One region of the Hydrogenophaga sp. L99 genome, then DNA from elsewhere that is predicted to be linked to it. Evidence: predicted binding sites of a transcription regulator. Region 1 holds the regulator's gene; each other region holds the start of a gene.

What was found. Region 1 encodes FNR, which switches genes on or off when oxygen is low (the NO sensors DNR and NnrR bind a similar motif). Its sites were predicted from a motif close to TTGATNNNNATCAA; they were not measured.
Region 2: the regulator FNR is predicted to act here: its motif matches at 6,652-6,665, upstream of AC4QBL_RS18920 (ribonucleoside triphosphate reductase).
Region 3: the regulator FNR is predicted to act here: its motif matches at 4,855-4,868, upstream of clpB (ATP-dependent chaperone ClpB).

Annotation. Positions count from the first base shown of each region.
Region 1 covers NZ_CM178972.1:1,826,812-1,834,771, reverse strand. The annotation lists gene ccoN (cytochrome-c oxidase, cbb3-type subunit I) at 1-721, shown strand, start outside; gene ccoO (cytochrome-c oxidase, cbb3-type subunit II) at 733-1,458, shown strand; gene AC4QBL_RS08770 (cbb3-type cytochrome oxidase subunit 3) at 1,473-1,610, shown strand; gene ccoP (cytochrome-c oxidase, cbb3-type subunit III) at 1,637-2,545, shown strand; gene ccoG (cytochrome c oxidase accessory protein CcoG) at 2,716-4,089, shown strand; gene AC4QBL_RS08755 (hypothetical protein) at 4,133-4,429, shown strand; gene AC4QBL_RS08750 (hypothetical protein) at 4,511-4,804, shown strand; gene fnr (fumarate/nitrate reduction transcriptional regulator Fnr) at 4,915-5,634, opposite strand; gene hemN (oxygen-independent coproporphyrinogen III oxidase) at 5,817-7,196, shown strand; gene AC4QBL_RS08735 (sulfite exporter TauE/SafE family protein) at 7,271-7,930, shown strand; gene AC4QBL_RS08730 (DMT family transporter) at 7,952-7,960, opposite strand, start outside.
Region 2 covers NZ_CM178972.1:3,948,275-3,956,234, reverse strand. The annotation lists gene AC4QBL_RS18955 (4Fe-4S binding protein) at 1-320, opposite strand, end outside; gene AC4QBL_RS18950 (FTR1 family iron permease) at 317-1,156, opposite strand; gene AC4QBL_RS18945 (cupredoxin domain-containing protein) at 1,175-1,474, opposite strand; gene AC4QBL_RS18940 (iron transporter) at 1,642-2,181, opposite strand; gene AC4QBL_RS18935 (DUF1513 domain-containing protein) at 2,350-3,549, shown strand; gene AC4QBL_RS18930 (anaerobic ribonucleoside-triphosphate reductase activating protein) at 3,571-4,320, opposite strand; gene nrdD (anaerobic ribonucleoside-triphosphate reductase) at 4,277-4,468, opposite strand; gene AC4QBL_RS18920 (ribonucleoside triphosphate reductase) at 4,505-6,526, opposite strand; gene AC4QBL_RS18915 (acyl-CoA dehydrogenase family protein) at 6,725-7,960, shown strand, end outside.
Region 3 covers NZ_CM178972.1:1,036,097-1,044,056, forward strand. The annotation lists gene AC4QBL_RS04985 (homoserine dehydrogenase) at 1-593, shown strand, start outside; gene thrC (threonine synthase) at 720-2,162, shown strand; gene mobB (molybdopterin-guanine dinucleotide biosynthesis protein B) at 2,159-2,695, shown strand; gene AC4QBL_RS05000 (molybdopterin molybdotransferase MoeA) at 2,692-3,972, shown strand; gene moaD (molybdopterin converting factor subunit 1) at 3,969-4,220, shown strand; gene AC4QBL_RS05010 (molybdenum cofactor biosynthesis protein MoaE) at 4,223-4,696, shown strand; gene clpB (ATP-dependent chaperone ClpB) at 4,968-7,586, shown strand.

The DNA of each region.
Region 1 (7,960 bases):
CTTGTCCATCGTCCACTTCTGGGCGCTGATCTTTACCTACATGTGGGCCGGCCCACACCACCTGCACTACACCGCGCTGCCTGACTGGACGCAATCGGTTGGCATGGTCTTCTCCCTGATTCTGCTGGCGCCCAGCTGGGGCGGCATGATCAACGGCATCATGACCCTGTCGGGTGCCTGGCACAAGCTGCGAGACGACCCTATCCTGCGCTTCCTGATCGTGTCCCTGTCGTTCTACGGCATGTCCACTTTCGAAGGTCCGATGATGTCGATCAAGACCGTCAACGCGCTGAGCCACTACACCGACTGGACCGTCGGCCACGTGCACTCAGGCGCCTTGGGTTGGGTGGGTCTGGTGTCCATGGGTTCGCTTTACTACCTGATTCCCCGTCTGTGGGGTCAGAAAAAGATGTACTCGGTGCCAGCCATTGAGTTGCACTTCTGGGTGGCCACCATCGGTATCGTGCTGTACATCGCCGCCATGTGGATCGCCGGTGTGATGCAGGGCCTGATGTGGCGCTCGGTCAACCCGGACGGCAGCCTGACCTACACCTTCGTCGAGTCGGTGAAAGCCACCTTCCCGTTCTATGTGATCCGGCTGGTGGGTGGTCTGCTGTACTTCGGCGGCATGGTCGTCATGCTGTGGAACGTCGTCATGACCGTGCGTCAGGGGCGCGTTGTGCCAGTCCCAGTGATGGCTGTTAACCCTGCACACGCCTGAGGAGAAACAACATGGCAAGTAACGAAAAACTCACGGGTCACGCTCGGATCGAGACCAACAATTTCCTCATGATCGTGTTGATCACGCTTGTGGTGGCGGTGGGCGGTCTGGTGGAAATTGTTCCTCTGTTCTTCCAGAAGTCCACCACCCAGCCGATTGAGGGTCTCAAGCCCTACAGCGCGCTGCAATTGGCTGGTCGGGATGTGTATGTCGCCGAGGGTTGCTACAACTGCCACTCGCAGATGATTCGCCCCTTCCAGGCTGAAACCCTGCGCTATGGTCCTTATTCTGTGGCTGGCGAATTCGTTTACGACCGTCCCTTCCAGTGGGGCTCCAAGCGCACCGGCCCTGACCTGCACCGTGTGGGTGGCCGTTACAGCGATGAATGGCACCGCATCCACCTGATCAATCCGCGCGATCTGGTGCCTGAGTCCAACATGCCGGCCTACCCTTGGCTGGCTGAAAAAATGGTCAATGAGACCCAACTGCCCAAGCGCATGGAAGTGTTGCGCACTCTGGGCGCGCCTTACACCGATGAAGAAATCGCCGCTTCGGTGGCTGATGTGAAAGGCAAGACAGAAATGGATGCGGTGATTGCCTACTTGCAGGTGCTCGGTACCGCTCGCAGTGAAATCCGTGCAGCACCAGCACCTGCGGCAGCAGCGCCAGCCGACGTTGCATCACCTGTGTCAGCGGCCGCAATCAAGCCTGTTGAGGCAACAGGCTCTACCCAATAAGTCAGAGGCTCGCCATGGACATCAACGATCTGCGTAGCGCCTTCACCCTGGTCAGTTTTCTGATCTTCATGGGCATCTTGGTCTGGGCCTGGTCCAAACGCAACAAGGCCAACTTTGATGAGGCAGCCCGGCTACCCTTCAACGAAGACTAAACCGCGGCACCAACAAGAGAAATATCATGAGCGACTTTACAAGTGATTTCTGGCACTATTACGTGGCCGGGCTGACGCTGGTCAGCATCATCGCCTGTCTGATCCTGCTGTGGATCAGCGGCACGACCAAAGCGGCGACACATGCCGACAACACCACCGGTCACGTTTGGGACGGTGACTTGGCAGAGATGAACAACCCCTTGCCACGCTGGTGGGTGTATCTCTTCATCATCACCGTGGTGTTTGCGCTGGCATATGGCGTGCTTTACCCCACGTTTGGGAAGTTCCAGGGGGTGCTGGGATGGTCGTCACAAGGACAGCACGCCGCTGAGGTGAAGAAGGTTCAGGAAGCCATTGCACCCATCTACGCCAGGTTCAATGAAATGAAGCCCGAGCAACTGGCTGGTGACGCACAGGCGATGGCTGTGGGTGAGCGCCTGTTCATGAACTACTGTGCCCAGTGCCACGGCTCCGATGCCCGTGGCGCCAGGAGCTTCCCCAACCTCACCGACGGCGATTGGCTGTGGGGTGGCGACCCAGAAGCGATCAAGGTCTCAATTGCCCAAGGCCGCAACGGTGTGATGCCGCCCTTGGGCGCTGCTGTGGGCTCTCCTGAAGACGTCCGCAATCTGGCTCACTATGTGCTCAGCCTGTCGGGCAGTCCGCACGACAGCGTGCGCGCCTCCCAGGGCAGGAGCAATTTTGGTTCGTGCGCCGCTTGCCACGGCATGGACGCCAAGGGCAACACCGCCCTGGGTGCACCCAACCTGACCGACGGTGTATGGCTGCACGGCTGGGGCGAAGAAGCCATCATTCGCGCCGTCAACAACGGTATCAATAACCAGATGCCCGGACAGTCGGTGTTGCTCAACGAGGCCCAGATCCACGTCCTCAGCGGCTACGTCTGGGGCATGTCCAACAAGCCGGCCAATTAAGCACTCTGTGCCCCTGAGACCGCGGCGGTTGTGATGACCGCCGCCCTTACTTTTTTGCCTTCCTTTCCGGGTTCCTCGTGAGTTCCGACACACCAGACAGCAACGCCAGCAAGCCCATCATTCCCATCGTTGCTGTGTCCCCTCGGGGCGCTAAAGACGACGATGAGGAGATGGTTTCTTTGTATGCCGCGAGGCAAAAGATCTACCCGCGCTCTGTATCGGGGATGTTCTCAAACTGGCGCTGGATCACGGTCTGGATCACACAAATTGTGTTTTACGGCTTGCCCTGGCTGGAGTGGAACGCTCGTCAAGCGGTTCTTTTTGACCTGGAAGCCCGTCGCTTCTACATCTTCAGCTTGGTGCTGTACCCGCAGGACTTCATTTACCTGACCGGGCTGTTGGTCATTTCTGCGCTGGCCCTGTTCTTGTTCACGGCCGTGGCGGGTCGCCTCTGGTGTGGTTACGCGTGTCCACAAACGGTCTACACCGAAATTTTTCTCTGGATCGAAAAAAAGGTCGAGGGCGATCGCTCGGCCCGTATGCGCTTGGATCAGGCTGATTTTTCCGCGCAAAAGCTGGGCAAAAAGTGGCTTAAGCACGCCTTGTGGATTGCTTTTGCGCTCTGGACAGGCTTCACCTTCGTAGGCTATTTCACGCCCATCCGCGATCTGGCTGCCTTGTCGCTGGCCGCGTCTTTGGGCCCTTGGCAAACCTTCTGGGTATTTTTCTACGGCTTTGCCACCTACGGCAACGCAGGGTTCATGCGCGAGCAGGTCTGCAAGTACATGTGCCCCTACGCGCGTTTCCAGAGCGCGATGTTTGACAAAGACACCATGATCGTCACCTACGACGAAAAGCGTGGTGAGCCCCGCGGTCCGCGATCGAAAAAGGCCGATCCCTTGGCGCTGGGGTTGGGTTCTTGCGTTGACTGCACGCTCTGCGTCCAGGTCTGCCCCACCGGTATCGACATTCGCAAGGGTCTGCAATACGAATGCATCGGCTGCGGTGCCTGTATTGACGTGTGTGACGAGGTCATGGACAAGGTGGGTTATCCGCGCGGCCTGATCAAGTACTCCACCGAGAACGGGGTTGCTCAGGGCTGGACCACGGCTCAAATGATCAAGCGAGCGTTCAGACCCAGGGTGCTGGTTTACACCGGTATCCTGGTGGCCATCACCCTGGCTGTGATGGTCAGCTTGTTCATGCGCAAGCCGCTCAAGGTGGACGTGATCCGCGACCGGGGCGCATTGGCCCGCATGGTGGAGCAAGGACGCATTGAAAACGTCTTCCGGCTGCAAATCATGAACGCCACCGAATCCACACAGCGCTACGTCATCACGGTGTCCGGCCTGCCGGGTGTCACCATTGCTTCGGAAAACGAAGTCGAGGTGTTGCCCACTGAGGTCCGCTCGGCCGTGATTCGGGTTCAGATACCGCCGGATGCTGCAAACCCGGGCTCGCACCCCATCCAGTTCGGCATCCGCTCGGTTGGTGACGAGCCAGTCGAGGTTTCCGAGAAAGCTGCCTTCCTGGTCCCGCGCTGACGACATTCAGCGCCATTTGACATTCCCATTTCGGAGCTACAACATGAGCAACGCGCCCTTGACCCAGCCCCCAAGCCATGAAAATACCCCCTGGTGGAGAATTCCACATGTGGTGTTCGTGCCGGCTCTTCTGTTGTGTGGGGTGATAGCGACCAGCACCATGGTGGTCATTTCGTCGATGGACCAGGATCCGGTGCTTGACAAGGAGGTCTACGAGCGAGAGCGCAGGGCGGCACTGGCACTGGAGGGGCAAGCAAGGATCGATGCGCTGATGGCTGTGCAGCCAGCCAATCAGGGTCGAAACCATGCGGCTTCACCTTTGGTGCCCTCTGAAAAATAATGGCCAGCCTGGCTACCGGTGCAGCTGTACCCGGGTGCTTGTCGCTTTAACAAAAACAGATATGGAAGAGGAGCCGCACCGATGTGGACACAGCGTTTGATGTGGATAGCATGGCCTGCTTTTTTGGTGGCCGCGGTGCTGGAAATGGTGGTGTTTGCTTTTGTCGATCCCAGCGATCTGCATTGGTTTGGCTCTCCTCTGGCCCTGTCGCGGGAAGCGGTTTACACCCTCGCGTTCTTTGTGTTCTGGGGTGCAACCATGGTTTCCAGCGCCTTGACAACTTTGCTCGCCGTGTCGCCATTTGAGGTGAACCGTTGCCCGATACCCGCAGACGAGCGACCAACCGACTGCGCCAAGAACGGTCGCTGCGGCTGAAACGGCTAGCGCCTTCAGCGCCAACAAAAAACCCCGGAGAGGCGTATGCGCCTGTCCGGGGTTTTTTTGTTGGGCATTCGCCCAGGTTTTCGTTGGGTGTCGCGGTGGATTCAGCGGCAAGTTTGCGGATTCACGATCTGCTTGAGCCCTTCGGTGCTCTTGATGTGAACATAGCGCTGTTTCACTTCGATAATGCCGTCGTCAACGAACTTGGAGAAAGTGCGGCTCACCGTTTCGAGCTTCATACCCAGGTAGCTGCCGATCTCTTCGCGGGTCATGCGCAAAATCAGCTCGGACTGTGAGAACCCGCGGGCATGAAGCCGCTGGACCAGATTGAGCAAGAAAGCCGCCAGCCGTTCTTCGGCGCGCATGCTGCCCAGCAGCAGCATCACCGAGTGGTCGCGCACGATCTCGCGGCTCATGATCTTGTGGACGTGGTGTTGCAGGGTGGTGAATTCGCGTGAAAGCTCTTCCACCTGGTCAAAAGGCATCACGCACACCTCGGCATCCTCCAGTGCAATCGCGTCGCACGAGTGGTGGTCGCTGACGATGCCGTCCAGACCGATGATTTCTCCCGTCATCTGAAAGCCGGTCACCTGGTCACGGCCGTCTGCGGTCGTAACGCAGGTTTTAAAAAAACCAGAACGCACGGCAAATAGCGACGTGAACTTGTCGCCCGTGTTGAAGAGCGCGGAGCCGCGCTTGATGCGGCGGCGTGTGGAAATCACCGCGTCGAGCTTGTCTATCTCTTCACTGTTCAGACCCATGGGCAGGCACAACTCCCGCAGGTTGCAGCTTGAGCAGGCGACTTTGATGCTTTGAATGTCCATAATTTTTCCAGGAGTGCGGGGTTAGCTTAACGCATCGGCCCGAGCACTGTCGAGAAAAGGCCGGTTTGGAGTCTGGGGGCAATCCTGGGGACAACCCCCGGTCCGACCGAGGCCTTGATCAAGATCAAAGGCGCTGGCGCGCTCATGCGGCACATTCAGCCCTCAGAACTGGAGAACTGTTTGTGAGTCATGCTATTTCCAACGAGTTGCTCAAGCGATTCGACATTCCTGGGCCTCGTTACACCTCGTACCCGACGGCAGACCGATTCGTCGAAGCTTTCGCGGAGCAAGACTATATACAAGCGCTGGAGCAGCGCCGAGTGGGTTCCATGGCGCTGCCGCTGTCGCTGTATGTGCACATTCCGTTTTGTGAGTCGGTCTGCTACTACTGCGCCTGCAACAAGGTGATCACGAAGCACCACGAACGTGCAGCCGAATACCTGCGCTATCTGTCTCGTGAGGTGGAGCTGCAGGTGCAGCACTTCGGGCAAGGTCACAGCGTGTCGCAGCTGCACCTGGGCGGCGGTACCCCCACTTTTCTGTCCGATGCCGAGCTGGAAGACCTGATGTCGATGATCCGGCGCAATTTCACGCTGGTGCCGGGTGGTGAGTATTCGATTGAAGTGGACCCTCGCACGGTGACCGACCAGCGGCTGCAGACGTTGGCCAGACTGGGCTTCAACCGCTTGAGCTTTGGTGTGCAGGATTTCGATCCGGCGGTGCAAAAAGCGGTGCACCGGGTACAACCCGCTGAACAGGTTTTTGCCTTGGTAGAAACCGCCCGCAAGATCGGGTTTGAGTCGGTCAATGTGGACCTCATCTACGGTTTGCCCCTGCAAACCCCGGAATCTTTTGCGCGCACCTTGGCCCAGGTCAACGAGTTGCGTCCGGACCGCATTGCGCTGTATGCCTACGCCCATCTGCCTTCGCGGTTCAAGCCACAGCGCCGCATCATCTCTGCCGAACTGCCCAGCGGCGGCGACAAGCTGGCCATGCTGTCGGCCTCGCTGGACGCGTTCATGGACGCGGGGTATGTGTATGTGGGCATGGACCACTTTGCTTTGCCCACCGATGCGCTGGCCGTGGCCAAGCGCCAAGGCCGTCTGCACCGCAACTTTCAGGGCTACAGCACCCAGCCCGATTGCGATTTGATCGCTCTGGGCGTTTCGGCCATCGGACGCATTGGCGCCACCTACAGCCAGAACGCCAAAACGCTGGACGAGTACTACGACGCGCTGGACCAGGGGCGTCTGCCTATCGTGCGCGGCCTGGCTTTGACGCGGGATGACCTGTTGCGACGCTCCGTCATCATGTCGCTCATGTGCCAAGGCCAGTTGCAATACGAATCCATCGAGCTCGGCCACCTGATCGATTTCAAGTCCTACTTCGCGCGTGAGCTGGAAGTGCTGTCCGGCTTTGTAGAGAGCGGGTTGGTCACCATGGATGACACGGGCGTCGAGGTCACGGCTACAGGTTGGTTTCTCGTGCGTGCCATCGCTATGGTGTTTGACAAGAACCTGCAGGTTGACCTGGACCGGGCGCGTTTTTCGAAAATCATCTGAGCGTTCAGCGGGATACCGCGGGCGCAGGCGTTGCCCGTGCCCGGCCTGCGCTACAGTGACTTATGCAGACTTCAATGGCGATCACGGCCCTGTTCATGGGCCTCGCGGGCGGGCCCCACTGCGTGGCTATGTGCGGCGCGGCTTGCGCGGGCATCAGCCGTGCGGCGGGTGAGCGCAGCACCCGCGCGCTGTGGACCTTCCAGTTCAGCCGCATGCTGGGCTACGCACTCTTCGGCGCCTTTGCCGCCGGCTCGGTGCAAGGCCTGGCCTGGTTGGGCACCAACACCGCGGTGCTGCGCCCTGTGTGGACAATGTTCCATGTGGCCGCTCTTTTGCTCGGTGCCGTGCTGATCTGGCAGGCCCGCCAGCCCGCCTGGATTGAAAACCTCGGTCAATCGATTTGGCGAAAGGCCCGTCCTGTGATGGCCTCACTGGGACAGCGCGCACCTGTGGTGTTGGGTGCTGCATGGGCACTCATGCCTTGTGGCTTGCTGTATTCGGCCTTGTTGGTGGCGTCCCTGTCGGCCAATGCAGCAGAGGGCGCTGCCATCATGGCGCTGTTCTCCATCGGCACATCCATATCGCTTACCGCAGGTCCTTGGCTGCTGTTGCGGTTGCGCGGTGGCCGCTCAGGTGCGTGGGGCATTCGCCTTGCCGGTCTGGCACTGGCAGCCACGTCGGGCTGGGCCCTGTGGATGGGCATCACCAACCCCACCGGGCTCTGGTGTGCCTGATCTTTGTCGCTGAATGGGGCCTCAGCCGGC
Region 2 (7,960 bases), 2.1 Mb from region 1:
CCGCGCCCGTGGTGGCTGACGGCCTCGCTGAGCGCGCCCTCCGGGCAGAACACCCCGCACCACACGCGCCCCAACAGCACCATGCTCAGCAGCACGAAGGGCCACCAGACGCCCCAGAACAGGAACTGCGCGAACAGGCCGAGGTGGTTCAGGATGCGCGCTTCGTCGTCGGGCAGCGGCAGGAACGCCGGCAACACCACCAGCACGCCGTAGAACACCACGATCGCCCACTGGATGCCGCGGATCAGGCGCCCGTGGCGGCGCATGGTGTGGCCCAGCGCCGCCAGCGCGCCCACGGGGCGGCCCGGTGCGGCGCTCATGGAGCCACCGCGACCGGACGGACCCGCGCCGGCTGGCCGGCGCGCAACAGCGCCACCACACCGAGCCAGAACCCGGCGTAGGCCAGCACCGTGGTCAGCGCGGGCTGCGCCCGGTAGCCGGTCAGCGCCGCGAGCAGGCCGCCCACGGCGCCGCTGTCGTCCAGGAGGTCCGCGCTGTTCCAGAGCGGGTCCACCAGCGTGGGCAACACGTCCAGCGAGATCAGCCGGTCCACCGCGTTGACCCACAGGGACGCGGCGAGCAACAGCAGCAGGGCCTCGCTGATCTGGAAGAAGCGGCGCCACGACAGCCAGCGCCGGCCCGACCGCAGCAGCCAGAAGCTCGCCAGCGCCAGCCCCAGGCCCAGCAGCGCCGAGGCGGCGAAACCCAGCTGGCCGGCGCCGGTGTGCCGGCCCGCCACGCCGTAGAGAAAGATCACGGTTTCGCTGCCCTCGCGCGCGATGGCCAGCGCCGCCAGCAGCGCGATGCCCCAGCCGCTGGCACGCGCGAGCTGGCCCGCGGCCTGCTGTTCGAGGTCCTGGCGCAGGGCGCGCCCATGGCGGCGCATCCACCACACCATCTGCAGGATCAGCGCCGCCGCGCTCAGCACCATCGCGGCCTGGAACCATTCACCGGACTCGCCGTCCAGCACGCTGGCCGCACCCAGCATGAGCAGCGCCAGCCCGAGCGCGGCGGCCAGGCCCAGCGCCACGCCCGCCCAGAGCCAGCGCAGGCCCCAGGCCCGGTCGGGGCGCTCGCTGAGCCAGGCGTGCAGGATGCCGACCACCAGCAGCGCTTCCACGCTTTCGCGCCAGGTGATGAAGATGACCTCGCCCATGGCGTGCTCCTGTGGGTGTCAGCGCGCCACGATGGCGCCCTGCCCCGTGGTCTGGTGAAAGTCGTCGAAGAAGCGGTAGCGGCCCGCGTCCAGCGGACGGAACACCAGCGACGAGGTCACGCCCGGCGCCAGCACCTTTTCCTTGCGCAGCTCCAGGCTCTCGAACTCCACCGGATCGCGCCCGGCATTCGTGATCTCCAGCCGGAACTTCGCCCCCTGCGGCACCGCCAGCTCCGCCGGCTCGAACCGCCCCTCCCGCGCCGTGAGCCGGTAGGTCGGCATGTCGCCCGCCTGCGCCAGACCCAGGGCCGACCCCATCAGCAACGCCGCCAGCAGCGAGGCACCACGGCCATTCCCGGTGTTCCTGGCGTTCGCAACATTCCCGGAGCGCGTGCCTCCCCCCAGGATGCCGTGGAACCGGCTTCGCCGGGCCACTGGCATCGCCCCCCTTGAGGGGGGTGACGCGAAGCGGCGCGGGGGGTGCATCAGTACCCGCCTTTCTTGCCCGTGCCCGCAAAAGTGAACTCGTAGCTCACGTCGAAGGGCTTGAACCACGGGCCGACGCCGGTTTCCTTGTCGGTGTGGCGGCCAAAATGCGCCGCGTGGCCGCCGGGCGGGCTGATGCGCAGGGTCAGCTTGTATTTGCCGGGACCCATCAGCTTGACGTTGTCGCCGTAGTGCGGGCCGTCGGAGGCCACCATGGGCATGAAGTGGCCGCTGACCTTCTCGGTCGTGCCCAGCTTGACCAGCTCGAAATGAATGCTGAGGTGGGGCATCCAGGCCCCTTCCTCGAAGCCGTTCGGGTGGTCCTTGAGCGCGTGGATGTCGGCTTCCAGGTGGATGTCCGAGGCCTCGGCCTTGCGCATCATGCCCTCGGGCTCCATCTTGACCGGTGCCAGGTAGACCGCGGCGATCTCCATGCCGGCCACCTTGTGCGGCGTGCCGATCGGGAATTCCTTGGCATGGGACGGCAGGGAGAACAGGACAGCGCCCGCCAGGGCGATCGCGAGCAACGGGTGGTTCATGTGGTGATCCTTAAGGTGGTGAGACAGCCCGATGGCTGAATGCAGGGCGATGCTAAACAAGAATCAATATCATTCAATTGACCCACATCAAGGTTCCGGCCGGAGCCCATGACCAAGATGCTCACGGACGCTGTTGTCCGGCCCCTCCCCTCACTTCTGCCTGCCTCCATGAGCACCGACCTGCACCGCCGCACCCTGCTGCGCCACACCGCCTGGCTGCTGGCCTCGGGCGCCGTCAGCGCCCCGACCCTGGCGCAAAGCGACACCGCCCCTTCCGACATCATCGGGGCCCCACCCCTGCCATCCCGGGTGCGCCTGGCCGCCGCCTGGCGCAGCCACGGCAACACCCCCGACTGCGGCCGCGACTGCGACCAGGTGGGTGTGCTTGAACTCGACTGGGCTGCGCGCGAGGTGCGCGTGGCCGCCCACCTGCCGGTGCAGGGGCGTGCCCACGGTCTGCTGCCCGAGCCCGGCGGCGGTTTCCTCGCCGTCGCCACCCGGCCCGGCCGCTGGCTGCTGCGCTGCGACCCACTGGGTGAGCTGCAGACCCGGCACCTGATCGACGCCGAAACCCCGCACCGCACCCTGGGTGGCCACGTGCTGGCGAGCGCCGACGGGCAGTGGCTCTACACCACCGAAACCGACACCCGCGACGGCCGTGGCTGGATCGGTGTGCGCGACCACCGCACGCTGCAACGGGTCGCGCAATGGCCCAGCCACGGCCTGGACCCGCACCACATGGCACTGGACGCTGGCGGGGCGCTGCTGGTCGTCAACGGGGGCATTCCGCGCACCGCCAGCGGCCAGAAAACCCGGCTGGAGGCCATGGACCCGTCGCTGGTGCGGCTGGAGCCGCGGAGCGGCGCGCTGCTGGGTCAGTGGCGGCTGGGCGACCCGCGCCTGAGCCTGCGCCATGTGGCCTGGGGCCTGCCGGTGGGCCCCGGCGACGGCACACCGGCGCGCGCGCCGCTGCTGGGCATCGCGCTGCAGGCCGAACACGACGAGGCCGCCCAGCGCCGCGACGCGCCCGTGCTGGCGCTCTGGGACGGGCAGGACCTGCGGCTGGCCAGCCGCGGCATCGCCGGGAATGGCTACGCGGGCGACATCGCGCCCGGTCCCGGTGGTGGCTTCATCGTGAGCGGCCAGCGCAGCCACGAAGGCCTGCTCTGGCACCCCGACGCACCGGACCGCTGGACCACCATCGCACGGCTCACCGAACCCTGCGCGCTGGCGCCCTGGCCGGGAAGCGGCGGGGTGCTGATGGGCGCGAGCCGCGGGGTCGGCTTCTGGCACCCGGCCCTGCCACCGGCCATGCTGGCCTGGCCCGGCGCCATGACGCCCGACAACCACTGGGTCGTGCTGGGCTGAGCCACCCGCCAGGGCGGCGCTTCAGCGGCATTCGAACCGGGCAAACCGCGCGGCCAGGGCGGCCAGGTCCTCCGCGTCGAGCACCGGGGCAGCCAGGCCCGGGCTGCGGCAGGTCTGCAGCACCCAGTGCGACACCGCCTGCGCGGCCAACGCGTCGGCCAGGCGGAACAGGTCATCCCGCCCGAACAGGCCGGCGTGCCAGGTGGTGCGGCACTCCAGCGCCACCCCGCTGTGCTGCAGCAGGCGCAGGCTGCGTGCCGCGCGCGCGCCGCCGCCGCGTGTGCCGGTGACCTGGTCGTGGCGGTGTTGCGGCGCCTTGATGTCCAGCCCGACCCAGTCCAGCTGCGGCAACACCCGCTGCAGTCGCTCGGGGTACATGCCGCCGGTGTGCAGGCCGGTGGCAAAACCGAGCGCGCGCACCTCGGCCAGGGCCGGGCCCAGCGCCGCCTGCAGCGTGGGCTCGCCGCCCGAGAACACCACGCCGTCGAGCAGCCCGCGGCGCTGCCGCAGGAAGCCGTGCACCGCCTGCCACGACAGGGCCCCCGGAACCGCGGCGTCGAGCAGCCCCGGGTTGTGGCAGTACACGCAGCGCCACGGACAGCCCTGCAGGAACACCACCGCCGCCAGCCGGCCCGGGAAATCAACCCCGGTCAGCCGCGTGAGTCCGCCGATGCGCAGCGCCTGCGCACCACGGGTCGCGGGTGGTGGTGCGGCGGTGCCCGCGACCTCAGGCGCGGTCGGCCGGCTCGGCAAAGAATCGGCGTTCGGCATGTTCGCCCTGTTTGCCCCGGTTGAAGCTGCTGACCGGCCGGTGGTAGCCCATGACGCGGGTCCAGACCTCGCAGGGCTGGCGTTCGTCGTCGCGCAGGGACATGTCAGCGGCCGTTGACCTGACGGCCGATGGGGTGGATGTGTTCATGGGTGTTTCCTTTTGGGGTGGTTGAAAGACGGGGCATCAAGCGGCCTGCAGCTGGCGTTTGGCGGCCAGCTTCTCAGCGTCGCAGACCGGACAGAACGGGTGCTCGCCCGCGAGGTAGCCGTGGGTGGGGCAGATGGAGAAGGTGGGGGTGACGGTGATGTAGGGCAGGCGGAAGTTCGTCAGCGCGCGCTGCACCAGCGCGCGGCAGGCCTCGCCGCTGGTCAGGCGTTCACCCATGTACAGGTGCAGCACGGTGCCGCCGGTGTACTTGCGCTGCAGCGGGGCCTGGCGCTCCAGCGCCTCGAACGGGTCGTCGGTGAAGCCCACGGGCAGCTGCGAAGAGTTGGTGTAGTAGGGCTGCTCGGGCGTGCCGGCCTGCAGGATCGCGGGCCAGCGCTTGCGGTCTTCGCGGGCGAAGCGGTAGGTGGTGCCCTCCGCGGGCGTGGCCTCCAGGTTGTACAGGTGGCCGGTCTCCTCCTGGAAGGCCACGATGCGTTCGCGCACGTGGTCGAGGAAGCGCAGCGCGAAGGCGTGGCCGTCGTCGGTGGTGATGTCGTGCGCGTCGCCGGTGAAGTTGCGCACCATCTCGTTGATGCCGTTCACGCCCAGGGTGCTGAAGTGGTTGCGCAGCGTGCCCAGGTAGCGTTTGGTGTACGGGAACAGGCCCTGGTCCATCAGGCGCTGGATCAGCTTGCGCTTGGTCTCCAGGCTCTGTTGGCCCAACGCCAGCAGGCGGTCGAGCGCGGCCAGCAGGCCGGCCTCGTCGCCCGCGTGCACATGCCCCAGGCGCGCGCAGTTCACCGTGACCACGCCCAGGCTGCCGGTCTGCTCGGCGCTGCCGAACAGGCCGTTGCCGCGCTTGAGCAGCTCGCGCAGATCAAGCTGCAGGCGACAGCACATGGAGCGCACCATGTTCGGCTGCAGCTCGGAGTTGATGAAGTTCTGGAAGTACGGCAGGCCGTACTTGGCCGTCATGTCGAACAGGCGCCGCGCGTTCTCGCTCTCCCAGGGGAAATCGGGCGTGATGTTGTAGGTGGGGATGGGGAAGGTGAAGACCCGCCCCTTGGCGTCGCCCTCGGTCATCACCTCGATGTAGGCGCGGTTGATCAGGTCCATCTCGGCCTGCAGATCGCCGTAGCAGAACGGCATTTCCTGCCCGGCGATCACCGGCACCTGCTCGCGCAGGTCGTCGGGGCAGACCCAGTCGAAGGTGAGGTTGGTGAAGGGCGTCTGCGTGCCCCAGCGCGAGGGCACGTTGAGGTTGTAGATCAGCTCCTGGATGCACTGGCGCACGGCCGCGTAATCCATGCCGTCCTGGCGCACATAGGGCGCCATGTAGGTGTCGAACGACGAGAAGGCCTGCGCGCCGGCCCACTCGTTCTGCAGCGTGCCCAGGAAGTTCACGATCTGCCCCACGGCCGAGGACATGTGTTTCGGCGGCCCCGACTCCACCTTGCCCGGCACGCCGTTGAGGCCTTCGTTGAGCAGGGTGCGCAACGACCAGCCCGCGCAGTAGCCGCTGAGCATGTCGAGGTCGTGGATGTGGAGGTCGCCCTCGCGGTGCGCCTGCCCGATCTCGGGCGTGTAGACGTGCGAAAGCCAGTAGTTGGCCGTGACCTTGCCGGCCACGTTCAGGATCAGCCCGCCCAGCGAATAACCCTGGTTGGCGTTGGCGTTCACGCGCCAGTCGGCGCGCGTGAGGTACTCGTTGATCGACGATTCCACATCCACCAGCGTCTGCTGGTCGGCGCGCAGCGTGGCGTGCTGCTCGCGGTAGACGATGTAGGCGCGCGCGGTCTGGAGGTGGTTGGCCGCGATCAGCGTCTGTTCGACCACGTCCTGGATCGGCTCGATGCCGGGCGGCGCACCCTTGAAGCGGTGGATCAGCACCTTGACCACCTGGGCACACAACAGCGCGGCTTCGGCGCCGTCGAACTCGCCGCTGGCCTGGCCGGCCCGCGCCAGCGCGGACCGGATCTTGTCGGCATCGAAGGCCTCGCGCAGGCCCGAACGCTTGATCACCTCCCTTGGAAGACTGACCACCATCGCATCTTTCATAGCTCTCGCCTCCTGGATCAAAAACACTACCTATGGTGTTCAAGATACCCGCCAGACACCATAGGTAGTTTGATTTGACGCAAGGTCGACGCAGCTTCCAACGCCGTTTCAGGCCTTTCACCGGCTTGATCTGCGTCAACCGGGTGCGGCTGTCACGCGCGTTCTGACAGGACCGCGCTGAGCCTGAAGAATCCCGGCATGGACTTCGATCACAGCCCCCGGGCGCAGGCGCTCCAGCAGCAGCTGGAGACCTTCATGCACACCTACCTGCTGCCGCACAACGCGGCCTGGCACCAGGCGGTGCAGCAGGGGGACTACCCGCCACCCTTCCTCGAAGACCTGAAGACCCTGGCGCGCGAGGAAGGGCTGTGGAACCTGTTCCTGCCCGGGCTGCGCGAAGACGAGCCCGGCACCCGGCTGGGCAACCTCGACTACGCGCCGCTGGCCGAGGCCATGGGCCAACTGCACTGGGCGGCCGAGGTGTTCAACTGCAGCGCGCCCGACACCGGCAACATGGAGCTGCTGCACCGCTTCGCCACATCCGCGCAGCGCACGCAGTGGCTCACGCCGCTGCTCCATGGAACGGTCCGATCCGCCTTCGCCATGTCCGAACCCGACGTGGCCTCGTCGGACCCGACCAACCTGCAGACCACGGTGCGGCGCGAGGGCGACGACCTCGTGCTCAACGGCCGCAAGTGGTTCATCACCGGCGTGGCGCACCCGCATTGCAGGCTGTTGATCGTGATGGCGCGCAACGCGCCCGATCACAGCGCCGCGGCCGAGACCCGGCACCACCAGCACAGCATGGTGCTGGTGCCGCTGGACACGCCGGGCGTGGACGTGGTGCGCAACATCAGCGTGGTGCACCACCACGCGCCCGAGGGGCATGGCGAGATCGTGTTCCGCCAAGTGCGCGTGCCGGCCGACCACCTGCTCGGCGGCTGGGGCGAAGGCTTTGCGATGGCGCAGGCTCGGCTGGGGCCGGGCCGCGTGCACCACTGCATGCGCACCATCGGCCAGTGCGAGCTGGCGCTGGCACTCGCCACCGAACGCGCGCTGGAGCGCCAGACCTTCGGCAAATACCTGGCGGACTACGCCAACGTCCAGGAGTGGATCGCACGGTCGCGCATCGAGATCGACCAGGCGCGCCTGCTGGTGCTGCGCTGCGCCTGGCTGCTCGACCACCCGGAGCGCACCGAGCCCGCGGCCTTGCGCGCGCAGGTGGCCGCGATCAAGGTGGTGGCCGCGGGCCTGCAGACCCGCGTGGTGGACCGCGCGATGCAGATCTTCGGTGCCATGGGCCTCTCGCCCGACACGCCGCTGGCGCAGTTCTGGACCTGGGGCCGCGCCCTGCACCTGCTCGACGGGCCCGACGAAGTCCACCTGCGCAGCGTGGCGCGCCACGAACTGGAGCGGGCACGCGCGCGCATGGGC
Region 3 (7,960 bases), 790 kb from region 1:
ACCGCATCAAGCTGTTGGGTATCACCAAGCGCACGGCCCAAGGCATTGAGTTGCGCGTACACCCCAGCCTGGTGCCCACCAAGCGCCTCATCGCAAATGTGGAAGGTGCCATGAACGCCGTGGTGGTGCAGGGCGATGCCGTGGGCACGACGCTGTATTACGGCAAGGGCGCTGGCAGCGAACCCACGGCGAGCGCCGTCATTGCCGATCTGGTCGACATCACCCGGCTGCACACCGCTGACCCGCACCACCGCGTGCCGCACCTGGCCTTCCAGCCCGACGCCATGAGCGACCTGTCCGTGCTGCCCATGAGCGAGGTTGTGACGAGCTACTACCTGCGTCTGCGCGTGGCAGACGAAGCCGGTGTGCTGGCCAAGGTAACCGGGCTCTTGGCTGACGCTGGTATCAGCATCGACGCGGTGTCGCAGCGCGAGGCCGATGAAATCGGCGGTGAGGGCTCGACCCAGACCGACGTCATCATCCTCACGCACGACACCCGCGAGGGCACGCTGGACGCCGTACTGGCTCAAATGCAGGCGCTTCCTTCGGTGCTGGCGCCCATAACGCGCATCCGCAAAGAAGAGTTGAATTAACCCCACGCGTCGCCTGCGGCGCCACCCCAAGGGGCGATGCTCGTGGGCCGGCAGAGCCGGTTCCATGGCATCTTGATCGAGCACCTCCCCTCGAGGAGCGTCTTATCTGCTGATATTGGAACTGACATGCAATACCTTTCCACCCGCGGTCACCCGGATCGCAAACGTTTTTGCGAAATCCTGCTGGAAGGCTTGGCGCCCGATGGCGGTCTGTATCTGCCTGAGCGCTACCCACAGGTGGATGCAGCCACGCTGGCGCGCTGGCGGGCTGCTTTCAACGGCGGCGAATCGGGCGGCTACGCTGCGCTGGCATTCGAGGTGCTGTCGCTCTACATCGACGATATTCCGCCGGCCGATCTGAAGGCGCTTTGCGAAAAGACGTACACGGAGGCGGTGTACGGCACAGCAGCCATCGTTCCACTGAAAAAGCTGGAGGATGGCTTTTACCTCGAAGCGCTGTCCAATGGCCCCACGCTCGCCTTCAAGGACATGGCGATGCAACTGCTGGGCAACCTGTTTGAATACGAACTGGCCCGCCGCGGCGAAGAACTCAACATTTTGGGGGCTACCAGTGGTGACACCGGCAGCGCGGCCGAATACGCCATGCGAGGCAAAAAAGGCGTGCGCGTTTTCATGCTCAGCCCGCACGGCCGCATGAGCCCGTTTCAGCAGGCGCAGATGTTCAGCCTGATGGACGACAACATCCACAACATCGCCATTGAAGGTGTGTTCGACGACTGCCAGGACATTGTCAAAAACGTCAGCAACGACCTTGACTTCAAGCGCGGCTACAAGATCGGTACCGTCAATTCGATCAACTGGGCGCGCTTGCTGGCGCAGGTCGTTTACTACTTCGCCGGCTATTTTCAGGCAACCGCCAGCGACACGCAAAAGGTGAGCTTCACGGTGCCCAGCGGCAACTTTGGCAACGTCTGCGCTGGCCATGTGGCGCGCCAGATGGGCCTGCCCATCCAGACGCTGGTGGTGGCAACCAATGAAAACGACGTGCTGGACGAGTTCTTCCGCACCGGTGTGTACCGCGTGCGGGCGAGTGCTGACACGTTTGAGACCTCCAGTCCATCGATGGACATCTCCAAGGCCAGCAACTTTGAGCGCTTTGTGTTCGATTTGCTGGGTCGAGACGGTGCCCGCGTCAAAGCCCTCTTTGGCGATGCGCTGCACAAAGCTGGGCGCTTTGAGCTGGGTGCCGATAAGGTGTTTGCCGAGGCCGCCAGTCGCTACGGTTTTGCCAGTGGCAAGAGCTCGCACAGCGATCGACTGGCCACGATCAAGGACGCGTTTGAGCGCTACAACATCATGATCGACACCCACACCGCCGATGGCGTGAAGGTGGCGCGGGAGCACCTGCAACCGGGCGTGCCCATGATCGTTCTGGAGACGGCTCTGCCCATCAAGTTCGCTGAAACCATCGTTGAAGCCCTGGGCCGTCAGCCCGATCGGCCAGCCCGTTTCAACGGTATTGAAGACCTGCCCAAGCGCGTGCGTGTCATGCCCGCAGACACCGCAGCCGTGCAGGCCTACGTCGCCGAGCATTGTCCCGTCGCATGAAGGTCGTCGGCTTTGCGGGTTACTCGGGTTCGGGCAAGACCACGCTGGTTGAGCAGCTGATTCCGGCGCTTAAATTTCGTGGCCTGCGTGTGTCGGTGGTCAAGCACGCCCACCACCAGTTTGACATTGACCACCCCGGTAAAGACACCTGGCGCCACCGCGAAGCCGGTGCCTTTGAGGTGGTGGCGGCGTCGCCTAACCGACTGGTGCTGATGCGCGAGTTTGAACAGCCAGCCGAACTCAAGGTGCACCAGTTGATTGCCGAGCTTTACGGCGGTGTGGACTGGGTGCTGGTTGAAGGCTTCAAAGAAAGCGATTTGCACAAGATTGAGATTTGGCGCGAGGCCAGTGGCAAGCCCGCTCGCTACCCCGACGATCCTTTCATTGCAGCCATTGCAACCGACAGCCCGACAGCCTTGCCCGTCTCAACCGCTCGACCGGTACTGGATTTGAACCAGCCAGATGACGTCGCGACCTGGTTGGTCGAAAATGGCCATCGATTCGATTACAGCCCAGAGATCTACGCGCCATGACCGTTCACAAGCCAGCAGCCCGAGCCCCTTTGATGTCGCTGGACGATGCACTGGCCAGCTTGCTGGGTCGCGTGGTGCCGCTCAGCGCCGCGGAAAACGTGGCTACCTTTGACGCCGATCGCCGCGTGCTGGCGCAAGACCTGGTTTCTGCGCTGCAAGTCCCGCCAAACGACAACTCGTCCATGGACGGTTATGCGGTGCGCAGTGCAGACGTCACGGCCCCTGGGGTGGTCTTGTCCGTGTCGCAGCGCATTGCCGCTGGCCATGCCGCAGAACCGCTACGCCCAGGCACCTGCGCCCGTATTTTTACTGGCGCCCCCATGCCTGAAGGTGCCGACGCGGTGGTGATGCAGGAAGACACCCAAGATGTGGGTGGCAACATCCATGGCGTGCACATCAACGCCGTGCCCCAGCCGGGCCAGTGGGTGCGCCGGGCCGGAGAAGACGTGACGCGTGGTGCCGTGGTGTTGTCTCGCGGCGAGCGGTTGTCACCGGCAAGCCTGGGTTTGGCCGCCAGCCTGGGCTTGGCCCATGTGCCGGTGGTCGCGCGGCCCCGTGTGGCGCTGTTTTCAACCGGCGACGAACTGGTGATGCCGGGTGAGGTATCCCCGCAGGACATGAAGCCTGGCGCCATTTACAACTCCAATCGCTTTTTCTTGCGTGCGTTGTTGCGGCGTCTGGGCTGTGAGGTGAGTGATCTGGGCATCGTGCCCGACCGCCGCGAAGCCACGCTGGCGGCACTTAAAACGGCAGCAGACCACCACGACCTGATCTTGACCAGCGGTGGTGTTTCGGTGGGTGAGGAAGACCACATCAAGCCGGCCGTGCAGGAACTCGGCAGCCTCGATCTGTGGCAGATTGGTATGAAACCGGGCAAGCCGTTTGCTTACGGGCGTGTGAACCGCGACGCCGGTGCGGGCGCCAGCGCTGCGCAGCCTTGCCATTTCATTGGCCTTCCTGGCAATCCGGTGTCGAGCTTTGTGACCTTTGTGTTGCTGGTCAGGCCGTTTTTACTCAAGCTGCAAGGCGCGCAAGTTCCTCGTGTGCAGCCCGTGATGCTGCCGGCCCACTTCACGGTGGTCCGTGCTGACAAGCGCCGCGAATTTCTGCGCGTGTGTCGCAACGCCGAAGGTGGGTTGGACCTCTTTCCCAACCAGAGTTCGGGGGTTTTGACTTCTGCCGTGTGGGGTGACGGTCTGGTGGACAACCCGGCCGGCGCCACCATCGCCCATGGTGATCCAGTGCCCTATCTTTCTTTTGCAGAGTTGCTCGCATGATTGTCAAACTTCGCTATTTCGCATCGATTCGAGAGGCCATCGGCGCCAGCAGCGAGTCGGCTGACACCAAGGCAGCCACCCTGGGCGCGCTGCGTGAAGAGTTGGTTGCACGCGGTGGTGCTTACGCCGAAGCGCTGGCGCGTGGTCGTGCGGTGCGGGTGGCCTTGAACCAGACCATGAGCGACGAGGGGGCCGCGCTCATCGATGGCGCCGAAGTGGGGTTTTTCCCACCCGTCACAGGAGGCTGAACATGGCACCGCGCGTCAGCATCCAGACCGAAGACTTCGACCTGAGCACCGAGGTGCAGCGGTTGCGCGAGCAGGACAAGCGCGTGGGCGCCGTGTGCAGTTTCATGGGTACCGTGCGTGACCGCAACGACGGGCAGAGCATCAGCACGATGGAGCTGGAGCACTACCCTGGCATGACCGAAAAAAGCATTGAGGCCATGATCGACGAAGCCTTCCGGCGTTTCGACATCTTCGGTGCACGCGTGATTCACCGCGTGGGCTTGCTGCAGCCGCTGGACCAAATTGTGCTGGTGGCCGTGACATCGGCCCACCGTGGCGAGAGCTTCCAGGCTTGCGAATTCCTGATGGACTACCTGAAGACCCAGGCGCCGTTCTGGAAGAAGGAACAGACGCCCGAGGGTGCGCGATGGGTGGACGCACGCGTGAGCGACGACGCGGCGCTGGCCAAGTGGGGTATCGAAGCGCGCAACGCTTGAGTGTCCGTTTGCGCCTTGCGTGTCCCGCGCGACCGTGCGTGGGGTGTGCGCACAACGGACTGAAAACGCACGGCCCTCGCGGGTGCAGCCTGCGCGGATGCGCTGAGACCTTGCTTTTTTCGAATTGGCGCAAAAATGGACGGCGTGCACGTGCTTGGCTGATCTGCGTCAACGGCTGCGCGGTCAGCCTGCATCAGGCTTCATGCTTGTCTTGAAAAGTGGTCGTCAAGCGCCACATACCAGCCAATACAAACATTCGGAGTGCTGATCCATGCGACTCGACAAACTCACCACCAAGTTCCAAGAAGCCCTGAGCGAAGCCCAGACACTGGCGCTCGGCGCTGACCACGCTTACATTGAGCCCGCTCACCTGCTGCTGGCCATGCTGCGTCAGGCCGATGGCCCGCAGTCTTTGCTGCAGCGCGCGGGTGTCAACGTGCCTGGATTGACCAAGGCCGCCGAGGCGGCGATGACGCGCTTGCCGGAAGTGCAGGGGCAAGACCAAGTGCAGGTTGGGCAAGAGCTGTCCAAATTGCTGCAAGCCACCGAAAAAGAAGCCATCAAACGCGGCGACCAGTTCATCGCTAGCGAACTCTTTTTGCTTGCAGTGGCCGACAGCAAAGGGGAGTTGGGGCGCATCTCGAATGAGAACGGCCTGAACCGCAAGAGCCTTGAATCGGCCATCATCGCCGTACGCGGTGGTCAGTCCATGGACAGTCCCGAGGCCGAGGGTCAGCGCGAGGCTCTTAAAAAATACACGATGGACCTCACCGAGCGCGCCCGCATGGGCAAGCTGGACCCGGTGATTGGCCGCGATGACGAGATTCGCCGCGCCATCCAGGTGTTGCAACGCCGGACCAAGAACAACCCTGTGCTGATCGGCGAGCCCGGTGTGGGTAAAACGGCCATTGTTGAAGGCTTGGCCCAGCGCATCGTGGCGGGCGAAGTGCCTGATTCGCTCAAGGGCAAACGCGTGCTGAGCCTGGACATGGCGGCGCTGCTGGCCGGGGCCAAGTTCCGTGGTGAGTTTGAAGAGCGCCTGAAAACCGTGCTCAACGAGTTGGCCAAAGACGAAGGCCAGACCATTGTGTTCATTGACGAGTTACACACCATGGTGGGAGCCGGCAAAGGCGAAGGGGCTATGGATGCGGGCAACATGCTCAAGCCAGCGCTGGCCCGCGGAGAACTGCACTGCGTGGGTGCCACCACGCTCGACGAGTACCGCAAATACATTGAAAAAGATGCTGCACTCGAGCGCCGCTTTCAGAAGATCATTGTGGGCGAGCCCAGTGTGGAAGCCACCATTGCCATCTTGCGTGGTTTGCAAGAGAAGTATGAGGTGCATCACGGCGTTCAGATCACCGACCCGGCCATCGTGGCCGCTGCCGAGCTCAGCCACCGCTACATCACCGATCGCTTTTTGCCTGACAAGGCCATCGATCTCATCGACGAGGCGGCCAGCAAGATCAAGATCGAACTCGACTCCAAGCCCGAGGTGATGGACAAACTCGACCGCCGTTTGATTCAGTTGCAAATTGAGCGCGAGGCCGTGCGGCGTGAGAAGGATGAGGCGTCACAAAAGCGCTTCGGTCTGATTGCGGAAGAAATTGCCCGGTTGGAGAAAGAAATCTCCGACTACGACGAAATCTGGAAGGCTGAAAAAGCCCAGGCGCTGGGCTCCAAGGACGTGATGGAGGAGATGGACCGTATCCGTTCCCAGATCAAGACATTCACCGACAAGGGTGACTTCAACAAAGTGGCCGAGCTGCAATACGGCAAGCTACCCGAATTGGAAAAGCGCCTCAAAGACGCGCAGGCTGTGGAATCGGGGAAAGCCGCCAACAAAGACGGTACGGGCCGCCCGCAGCTGCTACGTACCCAGGTGGGTGCTGAAGAGATTGCAGAAGTCGTGGCCCGCGCGACCGGCATCCCCGTGGCCAAACTCATGCAGGGCGAGCGCGACAAGCTGCTGGTGATGGAAGACAAGCTGCATCAGCGTGTGGTGGGGCAAGACGAAGCCATTGGCGCCGTCGCCAACGCGATCCGCCGCTCACGCTCCGGACTATCCGATCCGAACCGACCCACGGGCTCGTTTCTGTTTTTAGGCCCAACGGGTGTCGGTAAAACCGAGCTGTGCAAGGCGCTCGCCGGCTTCCTGTTTGATAGCGAAGACCACCTGATTCGCATCGATATGAGCGAATTTATGGAGAAACACTCGGTGGCACGCCTCATTGGTGCGCCGCCCGGGTATGTAGGCTACGAGGAGGGCGGCTACCTGACAGAAGCCGTGCGCCGTAAGCCTTACAGCGTGCTGCTGCTGGACGAAGTGGAGAAAGCCCACCCGGATGTGTTCAACGTACTGCTTCAAGTTCTGGACGACGGACGTCTGACCGACGGGCAAGGGCGCACCGTGGACTTCAAAAACACGGTGATCGTGATGACGAGCAACATTGGCTCGCACCTGATCCAGGCCATGGTGGGTCAACCCTACGACGATGTGAAAGAAGCGGTGTGGGGAGAGCTCAAGGAGCATTTCCGGCCTGAGTTCTTGAACCGCATCGACGAGACAGTGGTGTTCCATGCACTCGATGCTCAGCATATCGCTTCCATAGCCGGCATTCAGCTGAAGGCTTTGCAGGCTCGCCTGCAGAAGATGGACTTGCGCCTCGATGTGGCTCCCGCAGCGCTGGATGAGCTTGCTAAAGTAGGTTTTGATCCCGTGTTCGGTGCCCGACCGCTCAAGCGGGCGATTCAACAACGCATAGAAAACCCACTTTCCAAGTTGCTGCTGGAAGGCAAGTACCCGCCTAAGTCGGTGATACCTGTCGGCGTGGACCCCGTTCGCAACCCGGGTGTGTTCGAGTTCGGCGAGGCGGTTGCCATGGATTGACGCCTGCACTTCACAAAACTTCCCCGTAGGTCACCGCGTGCACCGCTGTGTAACCGGCACAGCCCGACCGCGGCGCAACGGGGAAGGGGCGGAAGTAAAAGCTGGGATGAAGGTGCAACCAACCTTGCAACGAAAGCCGCAGCAGCAAATGGTCAGAAAATTTAGCCAAGCTGTTGACCGCCGCGAAAAAACCGATGTATACTGTAAAGCTTCGCTGATCACTGCAACGCCGCAAGGCAGGCAACCTAAGTCGGCGAAGTGGGCTGAGTGTTCTAGGTAAAAACCCTAAAATACTTTTTCCAGACACCAAAAACTGTGTCATAATACGAGGCTCAGCTGATCGCAGCTAAGCAAGACGGATGAGGTGGCAAGTG